Regions from separate parts of the Mesorhizobium sp. WSM4832 genome, predicted to be linked through region 2. Evidence: riboswitches for the same ligand, from Rfam matches in the RefSeq annotation. Region 2 holds a riboswitch; each other region holds the start of a gene.
The links. Region 2 has a riboswitch for thiamine pyrophosphate ahead of thiC (phosphomethylpyrimidine synthase ThiC). Riboswitches for the same ligand answer to the same signal wherever they lie in the genome.

Region 1: linked by a shared signal. The riboswitch ahead of thiB (thiamine ABC transporter substrate binding subunit) and the one ahead of thiC (phosphomethylpyrimidine synthase ThiC) in region 2 are both predicted to bind thiamine pyrophosphate.
Region 3: linked by a shared signal. The riboswitch ahead of AC0L2L_RS14645 (YkoF family thiamine/hydroxymethylpyrimidine-binding protein) and the one ahead of thiC (phosphomethylpyrimidine synthase ThiC) in region 2 are both predicted to bind thiamine pyrophosphate.

The regions. Positions count from the first base shown of each region.
Region 1 is NZ_JBVVQH010000032.1:26,518-34,218, reverse strand. Features, by position in the region: gene AC0L2L_RS31520 (ABC-F family ATP-binding cassette domain-containing protein) at 1-1,775, opposite strand, end outside; gene AC0L2L_RS31515 (thiamine diphosphokinase) at 1,777-2,421, opposite strand; TPP riboswitch at 2,558-2,663, shown strand; gene thiB (thiamine ABC transporter substrate binding subunit) at 2,716-3,717, shown strand; gene thiP (thiamine/thiamine pyrophosphate ABC transporter permease) at 3,960-5,570, shown strand; gene thiQ (thiamine ABC transporter ATP-binding protein) at 5,567-6,352, shown strand; gene AC0L2L_RS31495 (M48 family metalloprotease) at 6,506-7,701, shown strand, end outside.
Region 2 is NZ_JBVVQH010000020.1:131,090-138,790, forward strand. Features, by position in the region: gene AC0L2L_RS25420 (NAD(P)/FAD-dependent oxidoreductase) at 1-441, shown strand, start outside; gene AC0L2L_RS25425 (acyltransferase family protein) at 989-2,962, shown strand; TPP riboswitch at 3,029-3,145, shown strand; gene thiC (phosphomethylpyrimidine synthase ThiC) at 3,250-5,085, shown strand; gene thiO (glycine oxidase ThiO) at 5,089-6,066, shown strand; gene thiS (sulfur carrier protein ThiS) at 6,063-6,260, shown strand; gene AC0L2L_RS25445 (thiazole synthase) at 6,263-7,036, shown strand; gene AC0L2L_RS25450 (thiamine phosphate synthase) at 7,033-7,638, shown strand; gene AC0L2L_RS25455 (hydroxymethylpyrimidine/phosphomethylpyrimidine kinase) at 7,629-7,701, shown strand, end outside.
Region 3 is NZ_JBVVQH010000009.1:64,309-72,009, reverse strand. Features, by position in the region: gene AC0L2L_RS14655 (ABC transporter ATP-binding protein) at 1-531, opposite strand, end outside; gene AC0L2L_RS14650 (ABC transporter permease) at 528-1,391, opposite strand; gene AC0L2L_RS14645 (YkoF family thiamine/hydroxymethylpyrimidine-binding protein) at 1,506-2,114, opposite strand; TPP riboswitch at 2,105-2,217, opposite strand; gene AC0L2L_RS14640 (hypothetical protein) at 2,436-2,783, shown strand; gene AC0L2L_RS14635 (hypothetical protein) at 3,047-3,256, shown strand; gene AC0L2L_RS14630 (porin) at 3,272-3,775, opposite strand; gene AC0L2L_RS14625 (porin) at 3,794-4,294, opposite strand; gene AC0L2L_RS14620 (DUF2934 domain-containing protein) at 4,650-4,877, opposite strand; gene AC0L2L_RS14615 (hypothetical protein) at 4,989-5,198, opposite strand; gene AC0L2L_RS14610 (DUF1236 domain-containing protein) at 5,327-5,626, opposite strand; gene AC0L2L_RS14605 (DUF982 domain-containing protein) at 5,853-6,221, shown strand; gene AC0L2L_RS14600 (hypothetical protein) at 6,398-6,619, opposite strand; gene AC0L2L_RS14595 (DUF1236 domain-containing protein) at 6,836-7,135, opposite strand; gene AC0L2L_RS14590 (DUF1236 domain-containing protein) at 7,362-7,701, shown strand, end outside.

The DNA of each region.
Region 1 (7,701 bases), on a different contig from region 2:
CACTCTTCCTCAAGCGCGGCGAGCGTCGTTCGCTCCTTGTCGAGCGCGGCTATGGTCTTCTGGAATGAGGCCGGATCGCGCTCGTAGAAGGAGGGGTCGGCGATGTTATTCTCCAGCCGCGAGATCGAGGCCGTCACCGCTTCGATCTTCTTCGGCAAGGTGTCCAGCGCGAATTTCTGCTTGAACGAGAGCTTCTTCGCCGGACCCTTCGGCGCGGCTTGTTCGGCTTTCGGCGCAGCCTCGCTCGTCTCAACCTTCGGCCGCGCCTTGCGATCCTCCAGCCTGGTGCCGCCGCGTTGCGCCAGCATGTCGGAATAGCCGCCGGCATATTCGATCCAGCGTCCGCCGCCGTCCGGCGCGATCACGCTGGTGACGGTGCGGTCGAGGAAGTCACGGTCGTGGCTGACCAGGATCACCGTCCCGGCAAAGCCGGCGACCAGTTCCTGCAGCAGCTCCAGCGTCTCCATGTCGAGATCGTTGGTCGGCTCGTCGAGCACCAGGAGGTTGGCGGGCCTTGCAAGAACGCGGGCCAGCAGCAGCCGCGCGCGCTCGCCGCCGGAAAGCTCGCGCACCGGCGTGCGCGCCTGCTCCGGCTTGAACAGGAAATCCTTCATGTAGGAAACGACATGGCGCTGCTCGCCATTGATGACGAGGTTCTCGCCGCGTCCGTCGGTGAGATATTGCGCCAGCGTCTCCGCCGGATCAACCGCTTCGCGCTTCTGGTCGAGCGTGGCGATTTCCAGATTGGTGCCGAGCCGGATCGAGCCGGCATCGGGCTTCATCTCGCCGGTCAGCATCTTCAACAGCGTTGTCTTGCCGGCGCCGTTCGGTCCGACCAGGCCGACGCGATCACCGCGCTGGATGCGGGTCGAGAAGCCCTTGACCACGGTGAGGTCGCCAAAGCTCTTCTCGATGTTTTTCGCCTCGATCACCAGCTTGCCGGATTCGGCGGCGTCGCTCGCCACCATGGTCGCCGTGCCTTCGGCGCCGCGATGGCCGCGGAAGCGCTGGCGCATGGATTGCAATTCGCCGAGGCGACGCATGTTGCGCTTACGCCTTGCGGTCACGCCATAGCGCAGCCAGTGCTCCTCGCGCACGATCTGGCGGCCGAGCTTGTGTTGCTCGCGCTCTTCCTCTTCCAGCACTTGGTCGCGCCATTCCTCGAAATGCGCGAAGCCCTTGTCGAGCCGCCGCGTCTGGCCGCGGTCCAGCCAGACCGTGCCCCGCGTGACGCGTTCGAGAAAGCGGCGGTCGTGCGAGATCAGAATGACCGCCGACGAGGTGCGGGCAAGCTCTTCTTCCAGCCATTCGATCACGGAAAGATCGAGATGATTGGTCGGTTCGTCGAGCAGAAGGATATCGGGCTCCGGCGCCATGACCCTGGCAAGCGCTGCGCGGCGCGCCTCGCCGCCGGAAAGGTCGTTCGGCCGCTCCTCGCCGGTGAGGCCGAGATGCTCCATCAGATAGGTGGCGCGATGCGGATCGTCGGCCGGGCCGAGGCCGGCTTCGACATAGGCGCGGACGGTCGCGAAGCCATCCATGTCCGGCATCTGCGGCAGATAGCGGACCGTGGCTGAAGGCTGGCGGAACACCTCGCCGTCCTGCGGCTCGATCATGCCTGCGGCGATCTTGAGAAGCGTCGACTTGCCCGAGCCATTGCGGCCGACCAGCGCGATCTTCTCGCCGGCGGATGCGCTGAGCGCCGCGCCATCGAGCAGCGGGGTGCCGCCGAAGGTCAGTTTAATGCCGTCGAGATTGAGGAGTGGCGGCGCCATGTCAACTTTCTGGAAGAGGATAGGGGTGGGCCAGAAGCAGCGCCCGGCCGCGCTCCAGCGCGATGCCAAGCTGCCCTTCGACCTCGTTTGATATAGTGAGCGAGGAGCCGAACGCCACCTCGACGCGGTCGAGCGGCCATTTGGCGCCGGTAACGGTCAGGCCGGACAGGTCGGAGAAGCCGAGCACCGAAAACAGCGTACCGTCATCATAGTCGAAGCTGGCCTTGCCAGGCAGGACGGGAACGCCCTCCTGCGCGCCGCTGGTCAGCAGCACCCGCGTGCCGGCCGCAGCCAAGCGCAGGGCTAGCGTCAGATGCAGGAAGGCATGGTCGGCGCGCTTGCCGCCGAAGGCGCCGGCCAGCACCAGGCTGGTGGCGCCGCGCTGAAGCGCTTCCGCGACGGCGAGCTCGCCGTCGGTCATGTCCTTCTCGGCCGGAAAGACTTTTCGCGGCACGGCGGCCAGATTCTTTGGCAGGTTCGCCGGTACCGAGTCGAAATCGCCGACCCAGAGCTCCGGTACCAGGCCAAGCATGCGGGCATGGCCGATGCCGGCATCGGCGGCGATGATGCGCGACGCTTCGATCTGGCGTTCGAGCCGGGGCGTGCGGATGAGGTCGCCGCCAAGCAGGATGGTGAATGTGCCCATGGCCGTCGCCCTTACCAGCCCGCCGGGCGAAACGGAAGCCGCGTAGCGCCGCACGTCGCGTCCAAGGTCCCGCTCGAACATTAGCTGCCGGGCAAACTTCCGCTTGCGCGCCGCTTCGGCGCGGCCTATCTGTCGAAACGCTCTAACGGGGTGCCGGACGTGATCCGGCTGAGAGGCAACCAAGCCAACCCGCTGAACCTGATCCGGTTTGTACCGGCGGAGGGATTAGACGTTTCGGACCATCCGGCGCCTCAATTCCTTGTCACTCGAACGAAGGAGGCGCCGATGCGCGCGATGCTGTCCCATCTCATTCTCGCAACCGGTCTTGTTTCGCTTCTGGCAGGCGTTGCGCCTGCCGCTGCGAAGGACAAGCTCACCGTCTATACCTATGAAAGCTTCACCGCCGACTGGGGTCCCGGACCGGCCATCGAGAAAGAGTTCGAGGCCGAATGCGGCTGCGATCTCGAATTCGTCTCGGTCGCCGACGGCGTCGCCTTGCTCAACCGCGTCAAGCTGGAAGGCGCCGGCACCAAGGCCAATGTCGTGCTCGGCCTCGACACCAATCTGACCGCCGATGCCAAGGCGAGCGGTCTGTTTGCGCCGCATGGCGACGTGTCCGGCATCAATGTGCCCGGCGGCTGGAGCGACGACACTTTCGTGCCCTTCGACTACGGCTATTTCGCCGTCGTCTATGACACGCAGAAGCTGAAGACGCCGCCGAAGAGCCTGAAGGACCTGGTGGAAGGCAGCGGCACGGACAAGATCGTCATCCAGGATCCGCGCACCTCGACGCCCGGCCTCGGCCTGCTCCTGTGGGTGAAGTCGGTCTATGGCGACAAGGCGCCGGAAGCCTGGGCCAAGCTCAAGCCGAAGGTGCTGACGGTGACGCCGGGCTGGAGCGAGGCCTACGGCCTGTTCACCAAGGGAGAGGCGCCGATGGTGCTGTCCTACACCACTTCGCCGGCCTACCACATGGTGGCCGAGAACACCGTGCGCTATCAGGCTGCATCCTTCGAGGAAGGCGAATACCTGCAGATCGAGGTCGCAGGCATCACCACGACCGGCGCGAAGAACCCGCTGGCGCAAAAGTTCATCGCATTCATGACCGGGCCGAAATTCCAGGACGTCATTCCGGAAACCAACTGGATGTTCCCGGCCGGCAAGACCGACAAGCCGCTCAACCCGGCCTTCGACAAGCTGGTGAAGCCGACCAAGACCTTGCTGTTCAGCCCGCAAGAAGTCGCGGCCAACCGCAAGGCCTGGGTGGATGAGTGGCTGGCGGTGATGGGCAAGTAGGTTCGCTATTCCTTTGAAGTTCGCGCCAAGCCACCCCCCTCTGTCCTGCCGGACATCTCCCCCTCAAGGGGGGAGATTGGCAGCTTTGGCGCCCTGCTCAATCCTGCAGCTTTGGAGATTGGCGAAGGCCGGCGTGACGTCTGATCTCCCCCTTAGAGGGGGAGATGTCCGGCAGGACAGAGGGGGGCGCGAAGGAACGCGGCGTCCGCTGAATTCCACCAAGGTGCAACGTGCTACCCGCCGTGCACCCTGACTCCCGCGTCACCGCCGGCATCATCGCCCTTGCGGCCGTAGCCGTGCTGATCGGTGGCGCCTTCATCGGCCTCGCCGTCGAAGGCGCGCATGATCTCTCCGGCGCTGCCGCCGCCTTCGACGGCTACCTCTTGCGCGTCGCCCGCTTCACGCTGTGGCAGGCGCTGCTGTCGACACTGCTGTCGGTCGCGCCGGCGCTGCTGGTGGCACGGGCTTTGTCGAGACATCCGGCTTTTGCCGGCCGTCGCCTTATCCTGCAGCTTTTCACCGTGCCGCTGGCGCTGCCGGCCATCGTCGCCGCGCTCGGTATCCTGGCGCTCTATGGACGGGCCGGGTACTTTGCCAGCATCTTCGCCGAGCTTGGCGGCGCAGAGTGGCCGGGGATCTACGGCCTCTCCGGCATCCTCGTCGCGCATGTCTTCTTCAACCTGCCCTTGGCCACGCGCCTGTTCCTCGAGGCGCTGGGCACCATTCCTGCCGACCAGTGGCGGCTGGCGAGCCAGCTTGGCATGGGTGCCCGGCCAGCGTTCCGGCTGATCGAATGGCCGGTGCTGCGCGCGGCCATGCCGGGGGTTGCCGGGCTGGTCTTCATGCTCTGCATCACGTCCTTCACCATCGTGCTGACGCTGGGCGGCGGTCCGGCCGCGACGACGCTGGAGGTCGCCATCTACCAGGCGCTGCGCTTCGATTTCGATCCCGCGCGCGCCGTGGTGCTGACGCTGCTGCAGATCGCCCTGACCTTCGTCGTGGTCATCGTGCTCACGCGGCTTGGCGCCAACACGGTCGGGGACGCCAATCTGCCGGTGGCGCCGCGCCGCTATCTTTCGGCGGGCCGGATGGAGGGCGTGCTGAACGCCGGCCTCATCGCGCTTGCCCTGCTGTTCGTCGCCGGACCGATGGCGGCGACCGTGTTTTCAGGCCTGGAGGCCGATCTCGGCCGGTTGGCGGGTGAAGAGGCGGTGCGCCGGGCCGCCACCACCAGCGCGGGCCTCGCGTTCCTCGCGGCGCTGCTCGGCGTGGCGCTGTCGCTGGCGCTGATTGCGGCGCGGCGCGCGCTGGCCCTGCGGCGCCGGACAGGTGGCGCCATGAGCCTGCTCGAACACGCCACCGACACCGGCGCCGGTTTCGTGCTCGTCGTGCCGCCGATCGTGCTTGGGGCGGGCTGGTTCCTGGCCTTGCGCAACGTCACCGATGTCTTTGCCATCGCGCCGATCATGGTCGTCGCCGTCAACGCGGTAATGGCGATGCCCTTTGCCATCCGCGCCATTCGCCCTGCCTATGACGCGGCCAGCGAACGCCATGAGCGGCTTTGCCTGGCGCTCGGCATATCCGGCTGGACCCGGCTCAGCCTGATCGACTGGCCGTCGCTCAGGCGGCCTTTAGCCACCGGCTTCGCCTTCGCCATGGCGCTGTCGCTCGGCGATCTCGGCGTGATCGCGCTGTTCGGCAGCGATTCCGTGCAGACCTTGCCCTACCTGCTGCTCGCGCGCATGGGCAGCTACCGGACAGCCGACGCGGCGGGGCTTGCCTTGCTGCTCGGCCTCGTCTGCCTGATGCTGGTGGTCGCCGCCGACTGGCTTGGGCGCGAAGGAAGATCATGACGACCATCAATGGCACTGCCGAGGAAAAGGGCCTCACTGTTGCGCTGGACGGCGTCTCGTTCAGCTATGGCGAGGCCTCCTTCCGCTTCGACGCCGAATTCGCGGCCGGCAGGATCACCGCCATCATGGGGCCGAGCGGCTCCGGCAAGTCGACGCTGCTCAATCTGATAGCCGGCTTCGAAACGCCCGGCACAGGCAAGGTGCTGATCGGCGGTATCGATCTCGGCAACGCGCCGCCTTCGGCGCGGCCGGTGTCGATGGTGTTCCAGGAAAACAACCTTTTTGCGCATCTTGCGGTCGAGGCCAATGTCGGGCTCGGCCGCTCGCCGTCGCTCAGGCTCGGCGATGCCGATCGGGCGGCAGTCGTCGAGGCGCTGGCGCGGGTTGGCCTTGCGGGCAAGGAAAAGCGGCTGCCGCGCGAGCTTTCCGGCGGCGAGCGGCAGCGCGTGGCGCTGGCGAGGGTGCTGCTGCGCGACCGACCCGTATTGCTGCTCGACGAAGCTTTCGCGTCGCTCGGCCCGGCGCTGCGAGACGACATGCTCGACCTTGTGGCAGGCATCCATGCCGAGCGCAAAATGACAGTCCTGTTCGTTACGCATCAGCCCGAAGATGCGCACCGCATCGGCCAGGACGTCGCATTCCTCGACGAAGGCGCGATCGCGGCAATCGGGCCGGCGGATGATTTCTTCGATCGATCTGGACCGGATGGGTTCAGGCGCTATATCGGCGATCGAGGCGGCACCGTTGCCGGATCACAACATATTGCCCGGAAGCGGACATAATTTACGGCCAAACCGGCAATGGGCGATCCGGCGTTTGCTTGCCTTGTCCGGGGGAGTATGGCTAGGTCCAGCCATGCTGGTCCGGCGGGACAGTGATTTGCCGAAAGATTTCGAAAGGAAGCCGATCTGTCGACCGGCGCTCAGAAAGTGTGGATGAGGCCGCTTGCACGATTCTTCGCGCTGGCGAGCGTTGCCTTGCTGGCCAGCTGCCAGATGTTCACGCCGCCGGACGTGCAGGAGAGCGGCTTCCAGCCTTCCGACAAGCCGATCACCGTCGACAATGTCGCCGCCAACGCCAAGCTCGCCGAAATGGCGAAGGCGCAGCATCCGCGCATCCTGGCCACCTATGGCGGCGAGTATTCCGACCCCAGGCTCGAACGCATGGTGGCCAAGGTCGTCGGCAATCTGACGGTGGTTTCGGCCAATCCGACCCAGACCTATCGCATCACCATCCTCAATTCGCCCAACGTCAACGCCTTCGCGCTGCCGGGCGGCTATCTCTATGTGACGCGCGGCCTGCTGGCGCTGGCCAACGATTCCTCCGAGCTCGCCGCAGTCATCGCGCATGAGATGGGCCACGTCACGGCGAATCATGGGCTGCAGCGCCAGCAGCTCGAGGCCGAGGAAGGCCTCGCGACCAAGGTGGTGTCGGACGTGCTCGGCGACAGCCCGACCGCCAAGGCGGCGCTGATCAGGGGTAAGCTCAGGCTCGCGCAATTCTCGCGCAACCAGGAACTGCAGGCCGACGCCATCGGCATCAAGTCGATCGGCGAAGCGGGCTACGATCCCTATGCGGCCGGCCGCTTCCTGCAGTCGATGTCGGCCTATACCGATTTCCGCTCGGTCAGCGGCGCCACCGACGCCAGCCTCGACTTCCTGGCGACGCACCCCAATACGCCCCAGCGCATCGATCTGGCGCAGCGCCTTGCGCGCAATTTCGGTCCGCCTGGCGTCGGCACGCGCGACCGCGACGCATTTCTGGCCGGCATCGACGGCCTGCTCTACGGCGATACGCCGGAAGAAGGCTATGTGCGCGGCCAGACCTTCATGCATCCCAATCTCGGCGTTTCCTTCACGGTGCCGGAGGGATTCGTCATCGACAATTCGGCGGCTGCGGTCACTGCGACCGGGCCTGGCGACATCGCCATCCGCTTCGACGGCGTGGCGATCGACAAGTCGGTGTCGCTCACGGACTATATCCGCAGCGGCTGGGTGGCCGGGCTGGAAGATGCCAGCGTGCGCCAGGACATGGTCAATGGCAACGAGGCGGCGACGGCGCATGCCAGCGCGCAAGGCTGGCAGTTCGACATCGCCGTGATCCGCGCCGGCGGGCAGGTTTACAGGCTGCT
Region 2 (7,701 bases):
GCTTGGTCGGCAGAACTTTCTCGCCAGCTTGGCGACAATGCCCTGCTCGAAAGCGAGCGCGGTTACAACACAACAATGGCTGCACCCCAGATCGCGCTCAACCGGACGCTGATCTTTGCAGTGCACAACTTCGTGGCAGCGCCTCCTTCTATCGGTTTACGTATCGGCGATGCGGCCGAGTTCGGCGGATTGCAAGCCAGCCCGAATTTTGCTCGCTCGAAAGGCTTGGTTGAGCTTGCAAAGGCTTATCTCCCGGTCCTGGATGGCCATGGCGGCATGGTGTGGAGCGGTCAGCGGCCCGCGACCCCGGATACCCTTGCCGGTCATCAGCCGCTCCGCGACCTACGCTCACATTCCGTATGCGTTCGGGTACGGTCACCTCGGCCTCACACAAGGTCCAACCACCGGCAAACTGGTTGGCGATCTGCTGTCCGGGCGTGACCCGCCAATCCGACTCGAACCCTATACAATTGAGCGCTTCAGTGCCGCCGGGCGGCACAACTAGTCGGAAAGCTGATCGTTCCCATCAATAGGAACGTAATCATGAGCGATTCCAACCCACTTCACAGACGACAAGCTGCAGGGGCCCTTGGCGGCCGCGGCCGGGAGCGCAGCACAGCTCTGCCAGGAGCCCGGCGCTGTCACAGTGGCGAGCTTTTGAGCCAGGCGATCCGGAATGTCGCGATGCATTTCGCGTAAGTCGGCTTGATGACGATTGGCAGTGTTGATCATCAATGGGTTTAGTGTGGCCACCAGCCACACAGCGGTGGTCGGTGACAAGATGCGTTTGCCCTCCAGCGAAACCACTGCCTGTCAGTTTGATCGAGCGTGATTCCGCGTTGCGCGATTTGCATGGGCCCGGTTCTTAACCGCATTTGATGGTCCGCATTCATATCGTAGATGCGCTCATCGAAACAATCGATTTTACGGAGAATAACGAACATGAAAAAAGCGTTTCTCGGGACGTTTTGAGGACGACATCAGCGACATGAAGTACAGAGCGGACATCACCGGTCTACGGGCCGTCGCCGTTGTTACTGTTGTCCTGTATCATGCTGGCTTTTCAGCGGTCAGCGGCGGGTTCGTCGGGGTCGACATCTTCTTTGTGATCTCCGGCTTCCTGATAACGTCCGACATCATCGAGCGGACCGAGAGAGGCGAATTCTCGCTGCTGGACTTCTATCACCGCCGCGCTCGACGGATTTTCCCGGCCCTCTTCGCGATGCTCGCCGCCTGTTTTGCGATGGCGTGGTTTGTGTTGCCGCCGGGAGAGTTCATTGGGTTCGGCAACAGCGCCATCGCCGCCGCGATTTCGTCCAGCAACTTCTTTTTTTACCGCAGCACCAACTATTTTACTGAAGCCGCGAACTCGCTCCCGCTGCTGCACACATGGTCGCTGGCCGTCGAGGAGCAGTTTTACTTGCTGTGGCCTTTGGCAGTCATACTCATGATGCGATGGCTGAGACCTTGGGCGTCAATCATTGTCGCAACGCTATTCGTCATGTCCATCTACGCCGCTCAGCACTGGCTCCAGAGCGACCCGCCCTTTGTATTCTACATGCTTCCGACGCGCGCTTGGGAACTGCTTGCGGGCGGGCTGATCGCGCTGCCTGTGGCTAAGGCAATGAAGCCAAACCAAACGATTGCGGAACTCCTCGCTGCCTCGGGTCTGGCGCTCATCACGGCTTCACTTTTGCTGATCGATCAGGATACGCCATTTGCTGGCCTCCACGCGCTTGCTCCCTGCATTGGAGCGGCGCTCATCATCGCCGCCGGCTTTCACCGCGAAACAATCGTCTCAAAAGCGCTGTCGATCGGCCCTGCCGGCTTCATCGGCCTGACTTCCTATTCGCTCTACCTCTGGCACTGGCCGTTGCTGGTCTTTGCTGGCATCTATCAAAATCGCGAATTGCTCGTCTCCGAACGTGTCGCTATCGTAATGGCCGCGCTGCTCGTCTCAGCGCTCTCATGGCGCTTTGTCGAGCGCCCGTTCCGCCGGAGAGCTACAGGTTGGACGTGGCTGGTACCGACCGCCGGCGCAACGGCTGCGGTGTGCTGTCTGTCTCTGGCCATCATCAACAGCTCCGGCTTCCCCAGTCGGGGCCCTGACGGCGGCCCGTCTGTTCAAGCACTGAGAGCGGAAAGGGCCAAGTTCGAAGTATCTTCCTGCCTCGAGCGTGGCCGGCTCATCCCCAAAACGGGCGAATGCCTCCTCGGCTCCGGCAATATCGCTCCGACGATCGTTTTGTGGGGCGATTCTCAGGCTGCCCATCTTGCCCCTTCTTTAAGCGAGGCCGCCCGGACCACAGGCGTGCGCGTCAGACAGATTACAAAAGCGGGGTGCGCTCCTTTCCCCAACATGACGATGCTTCCCGCCAGTCCATTGACAGCGGATTGCCCGGCCTTCAATTCGTCCGCGCTCCAATCGGTGCTTGCCGATCGCAACGTCACACTCGTGATCCTGGCAGGCCGCTGGAACACCTACTCGGGGCGTGGAGGCAGCTTCCTTTCGAAGGATGGAAGCTGGCCTTCGCAGGAGGCTTCCAAAGCGAACTTCACGTCCGCCATTAAAGAGACCGCGGCCGCACTGGCGACCCGTGGCATCAAGACCGCTGTGGTTGGGCCAGCCCCAGAACCGCCCACCGATGTGCTGACTTGCCTTATCCGTGCGGACTTCATGAATGGCGATGCGCCGTGCTCCACCATGCCGGCCGAGAGATCTTGGCAGAACAATCAAATCGTCACGGATCTGCTGCCACGAACCGTACAATTCGTCCCCATAGTCCCAGCTTTGTGTGGGCAGGATAAGTGCCCGCTGAAATCAGGTGAAGACGTCTTCTACCTTGACGCGATCCACCTTTCGCGGGCGAGCCGGCATATCCTCGCCCCCATTTTCGCTAAGGTCATCTCTTCGCCAGCCAAGGATATGAATCAACCAAGCCAAAACAGCGAAGAGCGTTAACCCGAGTTCGAGCCCTGCGATTCCTTCACTTCGCTTGACAAGATAGGGCCCACCTGTCCAACCTAAGGCATTCACCAGGGGAGTCCCGGCAAGGGGCTGAGATACTGCTGGCTATCGCGGCGCAGTGACCCGTTGAACCTGATCCAGTTCATACTGGCGTAGGGACGGTGCAAGCGCTTTGCGGGAGTTCACGCCCGAGGTCCTGTTTCGGCAGGTCAACAGAAGCGTCTTTTCATCCTTCCGGCACAGAACTGGGTCTCCAATGCAATGAGCAAAGGAGCCTCAAGATGAATGCCCTCACCCCCGCCGTTTCGACGGGACCACTGCCCGCCTCGCGGAAAATCCACAAGCCCGGTGCAATCCACCCGCAGATCAGGGTGCCGATGCGCGAAATCTCCGTCCATCCAACGGCCGGCGAGCCGCCCGTCATCGTCTACGATCCGTCCGGCCCCTATACCGACCCGACAGTCGAAACCAGCATCGAAAACGGTCTTGCCCGGCTTCGCCACGAATGGATCATGGCGCGCGGCGATGTCGAGGCCTATGACGGCCGCCACGTGCGGCCGGAGGACAATGGGTTCGCGACGGGTGAGCGCCTGACGCCGGAATTTCCCATTCGCAACCGGCCGCTCAGGGCCAAGCAGGGCAAGGCGGTCACCCAGCTTGCCTATGCGCGCGCGGGCATCATCACGCCCGAAATGGAGTTCGTCGCCATCCGCGAGAACCTCGGCCGCGAGGTCCTGCGCAGCAAGCTTGAGCGCGACGGCGAGGCCTTTGGCGCGGCGATCCCCGACTTCGTCACGCCCGAATTCGTGCGCGATGAGGTGGCTCGAGGGCGCGCAATCATTCCCGCCAACATCAATCATCCCGAGAGCGAGCCGATGATCATCGGCCGCAATTTCCTGGTCAAGATCAACGCCAATATCGGCAATTCGGCGGTCACATCGTCGATGGCCGAAGAGGTCGAAAAGATGGTCTGGGCGATCCGCTGGGGTGCCGATACTGTGATGGACCTGTCGACCGGCCGCAACATCCACAACATCCGCGATTGGATCGTCCGCAATGCGCCGATGCCGATCGGCACGGTGCCGCTCTACCAGGCGCTCGAAAAGGTCGGCGGCATCGCGGAGGACCTGACCTGGGAGGTCTACCGCGACACACTGATCGAACAGGCCGAACAGGGTGTCGACTATTTCACCATCCACGCCGGCGTGCGGCTGCATTACATCCCGCTGACCGTCGACAGGGTCACGGGCATCGTCTCGCGCGGTGGATCGATCATGGCCAAATGGTGCCTGCACCATCACCGCGAGAGCTTCCTCTACGAGCATTTCGCGGAAATCTGCGACATCGCCAGAGCCTATGACGTGTCCTTCTCGCTTGGTGACGGTCTTCGTCCCGGCTCGATTGCCGACGCTAATGACGCGGCGCAATTCGCAGAGCTGGAGACGCTCGGCGAGCTGACGCGGATCGCCTGGGCCAAGGATTGCCAGGTGATGATCGAGGGCCCCGGCCACGTGCCGATGCACAAGATCAAGCAGAACATGGACAAACAACTCGCCGTCTGCGGCGAGGCGCCGTTCTATACGCTTGGACCACTGACGACCGACATTGCGCCGGGTTATGATCACATCACCTCTGGCATTGGCGCCGCCATGATCGGCTGGTTCGGCACCGCCATGCTTTGCTACGTCACGCCCAAGGAACATCTCGGCCTTCCCGATCGCAACGACGTCAAGACCGGCGTGATCACCTATAAGATCGCGGCGCATGCCGCCGACCTGGCGAAGGGGCATCCGGCGGCGAAAGTCAGGGATGACGCCCTTTCCCGCGCGCGCTTCGAGTTCCGCTGGGAGGACCAGTTCAACCTTTCGCTCGATCCCGAAACGGCGCGCTCGTTCCACGACCAGACCTTGCCCAAGGAAGCGCACAAGGTGGCGCATTTCTGCTCGATGTGCGGGCCGAAATTTTGCTCCATGCGCATCTCCCATGACATCCGCGCCGAGGCGCAGAAGGAAGGCATGGCGGCCATGGCGGAGAAATATCGCGCGGGTGGCGATCTCTATATGCCGGTCGAAACGCCCGGGGCGGAAGACCACGCTTTGGCGCAGGAGACGCGCTGAGCCATGCGCCGCGTCCTTGTCAAAGGCGCCGGTGTGGCAGGCCTCACCGTCGCCCATGAATTAGCCGCGCGGGGTGCGTCCGTCACGGTTGCTGAAATTCGGAGCCAGATGGGCGGCAATGCGTCATGGTCTGCAGGCGGCATGTTAGCGCCATGGTGCGAGCGCGAGAGCGCCGAGCAACAGGTGCTGGATCTCGGACGCGGCGCCGCCGACTGGTGGGATGCCGTTCTGCCCGGCCAGGCGACGCGGGCGGGAACGCTCGTCGTCGCGCCGCCGCGCGATGTGGGCGAGCTCGACCGCTTCGCCAGCCGCACCTCGGGCCATCGCTGGCTGGGCGAGGAGGACATCGCAAAGCTGGAGCCCGACCTCGCCGGCCGTTTCAAGCGGGGCCTGTTCTTCCCTGGCGAAGCGCATCTCGACCCGCGCCGGGTGATGACGGCGCTTCATGACAAGCTCGTCGCGATGGGCGTCGACTTCCGTTTCGCAATCGACGGCCAAGGCCTTCCCGGTTTCGAATGCGAGGTCGACTGCCGGGGGATCGCGGCGGACGACGCGGCGCTGCGCGGCGTTCGCGGCGAGATGCTGATCCTGCGCACGCCGGATATCTCGCTGTCTCGCCCCGTCCGGCTGCTGCATCCGCGCTTTCCGCTCTACATCGTTCCGCGCGTCGATCACCATTTCATGGCCGGCGCGACGATGATCGAAAGCGATGCGGTCGGCCCGGTCACCGTCCGTTCCATGATGGAGCTGGCGGGCGCTGCCTGCGCCCTCCATCCGGCCTTTGGCGAGGCGGCAATCGTCGAAACGAGCGCCGGTGTCCGCCCAGCCTTTGCCGATAATTTGCCACGCATCGAAACGCTCGGAAACGGCGTCGCGATCAACGGACTTTATCGCCATGGTTTCCTGCTTGCGCCTGCCATGGCGCGGCAGGCCGCTGACATCCTCTTCGATATCGACAAACGCGTAGGAGCTTGCGCATGAAACTGATCGTTAACGGAGAAGCCCTGGACAGCGCCGCCGCAACGCTGGCGGCGCTACTTGCCGAGCTTGACTATGAAGGCGACTGGCTGGCGACAGCCGTCAATAGCGACCTCATACACAAAGCCGAACGAGCGGAATTCCGATTGAACGACGGCGATCGGATCGAAATCCTTTCGCCCATGCAGGGAGGCTAGACATGTTCGATCTCCTCGGAGCGGCACTGCCTTCGCGCCTGCTTCTCGGCACCGCCCAGTATCCTTCGCCGGCCATCCTCGTCGATGCGGTCAAGACGTCGGGTGCCTCGGTGGTGACGGTCTCGCTGCGCCGTGAAATGGCCGGTGGCAGGGGCGGCGAGAAATTCTGGTCACTGGTCAACTCGCTGGGCGTGAAGATCCTGCCCAACACGGCCGGCTGTCACTCCGTGAAGGAAGCCGTCACCACCGCGAAGATGGCGCGCGAGGTCTTTGGCACGCCCTGGATCAAGCTCGAAGTGATCGGCAACCATGACACGCTCCAACCGGACGTGTTCGGCCTGGTCGAAGCTGCCCGCATCCTGTGCGAAGACGGTTTCACGGTGTTCCCGTATACCACCGACGACCTCGTTGTGGCCGAGCGGCTGCTGGAAGCGGGCTGCGAGGTCTTGATGCCGTGGTGCGCACCGATCGGTTCCGCCCTCGGGCCGATCAACATCATGGCGCTGCGCTCGATGCGCGGACATTTCCCAGGCGTCCCGCTGATCGTCGATGCGGGGTTGGGACGACCGTCGCATGCGGCGACCGTCATGGAGCTGGGTTTTGACGCCGTGCTCGTGAACACGGCGGTCGCCAAGGCGGCCGATCCGGTCGGCATGGCGCGTGCTTTCGGCAAGGCGGTCGACGCCGGTCGTGAGGCTTTCGGTTCGGGAATGCTCGAACCGCGTGACGTCGCCGTGCCGTCGACGCCGACGATCGGCAAGGCGTTTTTCTCATGAAGCTTGATCCCTTCTACCTGATCGTTGACAGCGCTAGCTGGATCGAGCGATTGGCGCCGCTCGGTGTCAGGCTGGTGCAGCTCCGTATAAAGACCACGGATGAGGCCGGGCTGCGCACTGAAATCGGCAAGGCAAAGGCCCTGTGTGCCGAGCAACAATGCCAGCTCATCGTAAACGATCATTGGCGCCTGGCAATCGAAGAAGGCTGCGACTTCGTCCACCTCGGCCAAGAGGATTTGCAGAGCGCCGACCTCTTGGCGATACGGGCAGCCGGCGTGAAGCTCGGACTGAGCACGCATAATCATATCGAGCTGGAAACGGCCACGGCGGCCGAACCAGCCTACATCGCGCTCGGCCCCATCTACCCGACCATCCTGAAGAAGATGAAATGGGCGCCGCAAGGACTCGAACGGATCACCGCGTGGAAGCGCCGGGTAGCACCTGTCCCATTGGTCGCCATTGGAGGCCTCAATCCTGACCGGCTCGACGGTGTCTTTGCGGCTGGGGCGGACAGCGCGGCGGTGGTAACCGACATCACGCTCAACGCCGACCCCGAAGCGCGCACGCGGGAATGGATCGAAAAGACGGACCAATGGCGCTGATGCGAGACCCTTATGTGCTCGTCGTCGGCGGGTCGGACTCCAGCGGAGGCGCCGGAATTGCCC
Region 3 (7,701 bases), on a different contig from region 2:
ATGGCTCTGCCACATGCCTTCGAGCCAGCGCTGCATGGCCGCGCGGGTGAGCGCATCGAGCGCGCCGAACGGCTCGTCGAGCAGCAGCATCTCGCGCTGCTGCACCACGGTGCGCAGAAGTGCGGCGCGCTGGCGCATGCCGCCGGAAAGCTCGGCCGGCCAGGCGCGCTCGAAGCCGGCGAGGCCGAACTCGGCGAACAACGGCGCCACGCGCTCACGCGCCGCCCGGCGCTTCATGCCCTGCACTTCCAGGGCCAGCGTCGCGTTGTCGATGACGCGCCGCCACGGCATCAGCGCGTCGCGCTGCGGCATGAAGGCGAAGCGGGCGCCATCGAGCGGCGCGCCGTCGAAGCGCATCGAGCCCTCGCCCTTGAGCGCGCCGGTGAGCAGTTGGAACAGCGTCGATTTGCCGGCGCCGGAAGGCCCGAGGATCGAGACGAACTCGCCCGCGCCGACATCGAGCGAAACGCCTGCCAGAACCTCGAGCGCGCCGAAGCTTTTGCGGACATCGCGGAGCTCGAGCCGGGTCATGGCCGGCCCCCTGCGTCAGGATCGGACTTGCCTTCGCTCCCTGCCGTCTCGCTCCCTGCATTTTCCCAGGGCATGGCGAGCCGCTGGACGAGCACCGCCAGGCCGAACAGCGCCAGCGTCAGAACCGAGCTGACGGCGACCGCGGCAAGCACCAGGTCGGGCCGAAAATTGTTCTTGGCGCTGAGCATGTAGATGCCCAGCCCCTTCGCGGCACCGGCATATTCGGCGAAGATCGCGCCGACCACCGCATAGGTGATGGAGATGCGCAGACCGGCGAAGAAATAGGGCAGCGCCGAAGGCAGCCGCGCGGCCCAGAAAATGCGCCAGCGCCCCGCTCCCATGGCGGCGAGCATCTGGGCAATCTCTTTTTCGGTCGACGCATAGCCCTCGACCAGCGCCACCATCATCGGGAAGAAAGTGACCAAGGCGACAAGCAGGATTTTTGGCAAGAGCCCGAAGCCGAACCACAGCACCACCAGCGGCGCGATCGCCACCAGCGGCAAGGTCTGGCTGGCAATCAGCAGCGGGAACAGCGCGCGGCGCAAGCGCGGCAGGAAGTCGACCAGCGCGGAGAGGATGAAGGCGGCAAGCAACGAACAGGCGAAGCCGGCCAGCGTGGCTCGGATGGTGGGGAGCGTGTTTTCGGCCAGTGCCGCGCGGTTCTCCCATGCCTGCGCCAGCACGCGGGACGGCGCCGGCAGCACGGAGGGAGCGACGCCGCCGAGGCGGGCGTAGAGCTCCCAGGCGAGGAGCAGCAAGATGAAAGCCAGGGCGGCGGGCGCGGCTTTGGCGAAGGCCGACGCGACGGCTGATCTCCCCCCTTGTGGGGGAGATTGGCTGTCGCGCCCGCTTTCGCCAATGGCCGACGATTCCCATCCCTCTTCCGGGATGTGATCAGATGTAGGATTCTCTCCCCCACGCAATGGGTCGAACCAAACAGCCACGACACTCTCCTCGACAGCTTGAACTTGCGCTCAAACCGCGGTCGGGCTGTTCGCCGAGATGGTGATGTCGAGCGTCACGTGCCCCGCGCCGGGGCCGAAGCGGCAGAAGGCTTCGTTGAGCGTGGCGAACACCGCGCCGGCATCGCCGCGCAGCTTGGTGCAGAAATTCTTCGAGCGCTCGAAGACGCCGGACTGTTTCAGGAAATCGATGCAGCCGTAGATCTCGTCCATGTGGTCGCCGGTGCCCATCACGTAGAGCGAGAATTGCGCCACCACCGGCTGGTTGGTCGAAGGCGTCGCGTTCACTGCGCTGAGCGCGGCGAGCTTGCGTTCGTCAAGTGGGATCGCCGGGCCGCCGATCTCGTCGGAGCGGCAGATCGGATCGTCCGGCTCGCCGGGACAGCCGCGCGAGACCGCGGCCGACAGCACGCAGTGCTTGCCGCTTCCCGCCGCCGCCACGAACAGGTCGCGCATGGCCGCAAACAGGACTTCGGGCCGCCCGACCAGCAGCGTCGAGATGTCGTCGGTCTCGATCCTGAGCCTGTCACGGTAAGGATCGAGCGCGCCGAGCGCGCCGAGGATGACGCCGACGAAATCGTCGGTCATGGGATAAAGGGAAATCTGTGCGCCGGAAAACATAGCCCGCCTCGCTCCGCTGGTATTATCCAGATCAGCTTTAGGGTCCGGAGGCTTGCCGCCCCCATCTCAGCCCCGACCGTACGGAGCACCCCTGTGGATGGTCGGGTTAAAGCACTGTTTGTAGCGGCGGGAAAGAGGTTTTTTTGCCGCGCAATCAGGCCAGGAAGTGTCATCTCCCCCTAGGGGGAGATGGCTGCGTTACAAGATTTTCGCAGACTTCTTATAACTGCTTTCAACTCCTATCGTTCAAATTGTACGAATCTCGCTTGATTGTGTTTCGTACATAAAGTACGATACTTCCCTTCCTTTGAGGGGATTTGCTTGGACACCGCGAACCACGCCGCTTTTGCCGACCTCTCCCGCCCTTTGCTGTCGCCACTGCCGCTTGCCGAGCGCGAGCGCCTTGCCGGCGCCTGGCGCATGGCCAGCCAGGATATCGCCGACGACATCCGCTTCATCCGGCAATATCTGAAGGTAGTCGCCGAGAAGGAGGACAGGCTTTCGACCGGCACGCTGGTGCATGGCCGCGCCTATGTCGAAGCCTGCGCCGCCTGGCTGCCGGAGACGGTGGCGCGGTATTTGCGCAATCTCCGGCTGATCAGCGAATGCGAAAGCGCGATGCTCGCTGCCGGCGTGCGGTTTGCCAGGTCGAGCGATGCGTGGGAGTGAGGCGCCTGTCCCCGCTCTTCGCCGGAAGCCCGCTCTTCGCCGCAAAGAAAGACAGGACCGAACGCGGCAGGACAGCACCTCTCCGGTGCGGCCGTCATCCCGGGACGGCCGCCGCCGACAGGTCTCTGCAACCCTTGGGCCACCCCTCGAAAAATGCATCGTTTCACACAATCGCCAATTGGTGGACGCAGGCGAGCGGCCGGTGGTTAATTCCTCTCAGGCGAAGGAGGGTAAAGCCGTATACCAGGGAGGAACTCGTTTTGATGGACCAGCAAATCGACATCGGCATTAAGCTCGACGATCAGCCCTACGAAGTCACCTCATTCGCCAGGAGGCATGGCCTGACGATCCCAATCGCCGATGCGGTCCTTTTCGCCAAGGGTCCGTCGCCGTCGCGGGCTGCCTGCGATACAGCCGCGCTGGCCTTCCTTTGCGCGGTCGCGCGATACGCCGGAAAACAAGGGCGGCGGTAGCGGTCCGGGCCTCGCCTACCAGCTGAACTGCAGCCCTGCATTGCCGCCGACCTGGCTGCCGGCGAAGGCGATGCCGAGCGTGCCGGTCAGCCGGCCGCCATGGTTGAAGCCCTCGCTCAGCACCGCCGCACCTGTGATGCCGAAAGCGTTGGCGTCGCCGGCGTTGCCCCAGTTGATACGAAGGCCGAAATGCTCGCCCTGGACAAGATCGGGCGCGGCGAGCGCGGCCGAGATCGAGGCGTTTTCGAAAGCCCGGGTGATGCGGTTATCGATGTCGTCGACGTGGGCAGCCAAAGCCGTTTTGCCGACCTCGGTCATCTCGCCGCCATTGCCGTCATCGACCTGCCGCCTGGTCATGCCCGTGTCGGCGTTGATGCAGGTGTTGGTGCCCGGGCTGTAGTAGTAGTTGGTGCCGTACATGTCGCATGCCCGGACATATTCGACCGGCTGCGCAGCTGCCGCAGGCAAGGACAGGCCACACAAGGCTACCGCGACGGCCGCAAAAAGATATTTGAACATGATTGGCCCCCGGCCACGCTACCAGGTGAGCTGCAGGCCGGCATTGCCGCCGACCGTCTTACCGGAGAACGCTACGCCCGCGGCGCCGGTCAGCCGTCCGCTGCCGCCGGGAAGGAAGCTCTCGCCCAGCACCGCCGCGCCGGTGACGCCCATGGCGTTGGCTTGGCCGGCATTGCCCCAGTTGACGCGCACGCCGAAATGCTCGCCCTGCACTAGGTCCGGGCTGGTGAGCGACGAGGCCACAGAGGCACCTTCGAAGGCGCGCTGGACCCGACCATCGATGTCGTCGACCTTGCTCGCCAGCGCGGTCTTGCCTGCAACCACCTTGTCATCATCCGTCACAAGCCGGGTCTCGCCGGTGTTGGCGTTGATGCAGGTATTGGTGCCTGGGCTGTAATAGTATTGCGTGCCGAAGGCGTCACAAGCGCGCACATAGTCGACCGCCGCTGAAGCCTGTGTCGCAAAGCCGCCTGCCGCAGCCAGAAACGCAAATAAAATGAAACGGTCGATGCCCCGCATAACCCAATCCCCAAGCTTGACGTTAAGAAAGCCTTAACACGAAAGGCACATTGGACGAGTGCCGATGTCAACGGGGCAGTCAGACCGAAGACCGACTTTTACTGGGGCTATTTGACTAAAAGAGCGCGTGTTGCCGAGATGCCACAGTGGATGGCTCCATCTGTTCAACAACTTGCGATCGCGCGAAGCTTATCTATTAAAGCACAGCTAATTTTAGAGGAAGGTAATATTAACCCGCCCGACCTTCAACGGCGGAAGTTCCAGCGTCTTCACGCGCCCAAACTCCGGGCGCGGGCTCTCCACGTCCTCTTCGACCGTTGTCGGAATGAGCTAGCGGCGGCATGGCCGCCGGAAATCAGGCCTTGGCTTTCGGCTTGGCGGGAGCCTTGGCCTTTGCCGCTTTCGGCTTTTCGACCTTGGCGGCGACCGCCTTCTTCGGACTCTTCGCCTTCGGTTTCATCTCGGCGTCGACCTCGGCTGCCGCCTGGTCCCAATGCTCCATGTGAGCGCCTTCCGGCCTGCCTGCCTGTTCCCAGATCTCGTGCGCGCGCTGGCGAATGCGTTCGTGCCTGTCGTCCGTCACTTGTCGCCTCCATTTGGTTGGGACGGTTCCCCGGCGCGAACATTAGCCGAATTTTCGCGCCGCGTCTTGCGCATCGACACATGGAGGGCCGAACTTCGGCGGCGATTTTCCTCAGTGCCCGTCGGCGATGACGGCGACGCCGAGATAGGCTGCCTTCTTTGTAATCAATCCGGCCAAATCGGCGTCAGAGCGCTCCGTCCCTGTGCGCTTGCGCAGGATCGCTATCGCGTCCTTCATCGACAGCAGGCCGGTGCAATGTTCAGCCAGAAGCTGGTCGACGCTCTTGGCGAGGTCAGGTGGTTCGACGTGTAGATGGTGCATGGCAACGACTCCTTCCCGAACGTTGCCTCCCAAACCGCCGTCCAATCTAGACGATATGTCCAGGTGCGAGAAGAGCCCGACCCTTGCCCGATGCATCGGGGAAGGTCGGGCTCTTCGGCAACCAGGCGCTACTGGATCACCTGGACGACGCGGCGCGTGCCAGGGTCGATCAGCACCGTGTGGTCATTGACGATCGCATAGCGGTACTGCACATCCGGGACCTGCTGCAGCTCGACTGTATCGGGTATCGTGGAGCCGACACCGAGTTCGAGGCCGAGCACGTTGACCGAGGCGATCGGATGCCTGTGGACATATTCCTTGACCACGGTCTGCTGCTCAGGGGTGACGATCACCTCGTCCGCGGCCGCGATGCCGATGCCGGCCATCAGAGCCAGGCCGGCGACAGCTGGAATGAAGGTGGTTTTCATCGTTTATCTCCTGTTGCGTTGGCGAGCTCCGCCGTGCCTCCGCGGGGGCGGAAACACCGGCAGGTCGAACGTGGGAGCTCCGGGGGCAAACGCCCTCGGCAGGGGTGTTGTTCCGTCAGCGACGACTAATTGACCTGGTGGATTGACCTAGCGGAACCTTCGCATCGGCTCTGCATTGGAAGGCTTTGAAATCCTCAAGACTTTGAAATCCATAGGGCGCGCCGTCATGCAAGAAGGTCTCATCGGACAAGAAGGTCGCATCAAAAGCGACATCGAATTTAGAACCCCGGTGGCCGTTGCGGTCGGCGCCGGCTTCAAGCGCGAGATCGCCTCGCTCACCGCGATGCAGAACTTTCTCAAGGAATGGCCGGCAGTCTCGCGAGGCGAAAGCTACGCCATGACGGTGCGCGCCTGCGAGGCGGCGCGGTCGGGAGAGATCGATCTCGACCAGGCGCGGGAGGCGTTCCTGGTCTTCGCGAAGAAGGCCGGGATCGAGTGGACCGGCGCCGATCCGGTGGCGGTGCTGCGCGAAGCAAAGATCAGGCGCCGCCGGGCACGCGAAAGCCGCATACGGCACCGACACGCGCCTGGATAAACCCCTCGCCGGCGAAGGCTCCGGATGGAGCGTCGCAACGGCTTGCCTATCAGTTCAGGATTTGGCCGTGCAGATCCCGGAGCAACGGGGCGTCGCTGCGCGCCTGTCCGAAGACCGTCGCCTTGCCGGCTGACGGTCGACTGGTTCGACCGGTGATTTTCGGCAGGTGGCCGCTGTCAGTTCGGCGTCGATTCGCCCAGCGCCTCGGTAACGAAGGACGCGGCGATCAGATCGTCCGCCTCAATGCGTAGGGAGCCCTCGCCGCCCCCCATGATGGCCGCGACCTTCTGGAAGGTCTTCATCTCATGCTCGGTGATCCTGGCGTCCCGCATCCTGGCTTTCAGATCGGCGACACGTATCCCCAGCGAACGGGATGTTCCGATTTCTCGTCTCGACATGTCGGTTGGTCTCCTCCCCCACCCGTGCCTGTTTCGCCACCGCCCTGGTTCGCAATCCTGCGCACGCTTGTGTCCTCTATGAGGCAAGTGCGAACACAGAGGCGGCAACGCGTGCCCGGATCGAAGGTTCCGTTAGCAAGTGGTAACGAATTAATACTGGTTAACGGCCGGCCGCCGCGCCGGCGGCAGGCCGTTACTCAGCCGCGAATTGATCCCTTACTCGATCACCTGGACGATCTTGCGCGTGCCGGGATCGACGATGACCGTCTGGTTGTCGACGACAACGTAACGATATTTGACGTTGGGAACCTCATGCAGCTCGACGGTGTCGGGAAGGACGCTGCCGACGCTGAGCTTGACGCCGGGAATCTCGATCGAGGCCAACGGCTGCTTATGCACATATTCCTTGATGACCGTTTCCTGCTCGGGCTCAATCACGACATCCTGCGCAGCGGCGGCGCCGATGCCGGTCAGGAGCAGCAGGCCCGCGGCAGCGGTTATGAGGTGCATTTTCATCGATCTTCTCCTTGGATGGATAGGCTGCCTCTCACGCTGCGCCTGCGATTTCACAGCTGGTAGGCATTGTGCGTAACGCCCTTCCATAGGCCTTGTTCCGGCAAAAATTCGCGGCCCCGTTTTTCGGCAAACGTTCGCCGGTTCCTCGCCAAACAATTTCGGAACAATGCGTTTCGGGCAGGGTTACCCAAAACGAAGGGACCGACTTTTTTCGAGGAGAAATCCAATGAAACGCGTGCTTATCACAAGTATGATCGCGCTCGGTGTTGGTTGCGGCGCGGCGATGGCGCAAACCGAATCCGCGCAGCCGAGCGGTGGCGACAATTGCGCGACCGGCACGGCCGACTGCCAGAAGGGCGGCAAGGCGGGCGGGCAGGCCCAGGGCGAGATGAAGTCGCAGACCGAGCAGAACGCTCAGGGCAAGGCCGGCGCCAACACCGAAGAGCAGGCTCAAGGCAAGGCCCAGATGAAGACCGATGAGCAGGCCCAGGGTCAGGCGGGCGCCAGCACGGACCAGAACGCCCAGGACAACACGCAGCTGAAGAAGAAGAAGCAGGCCCAGGGCA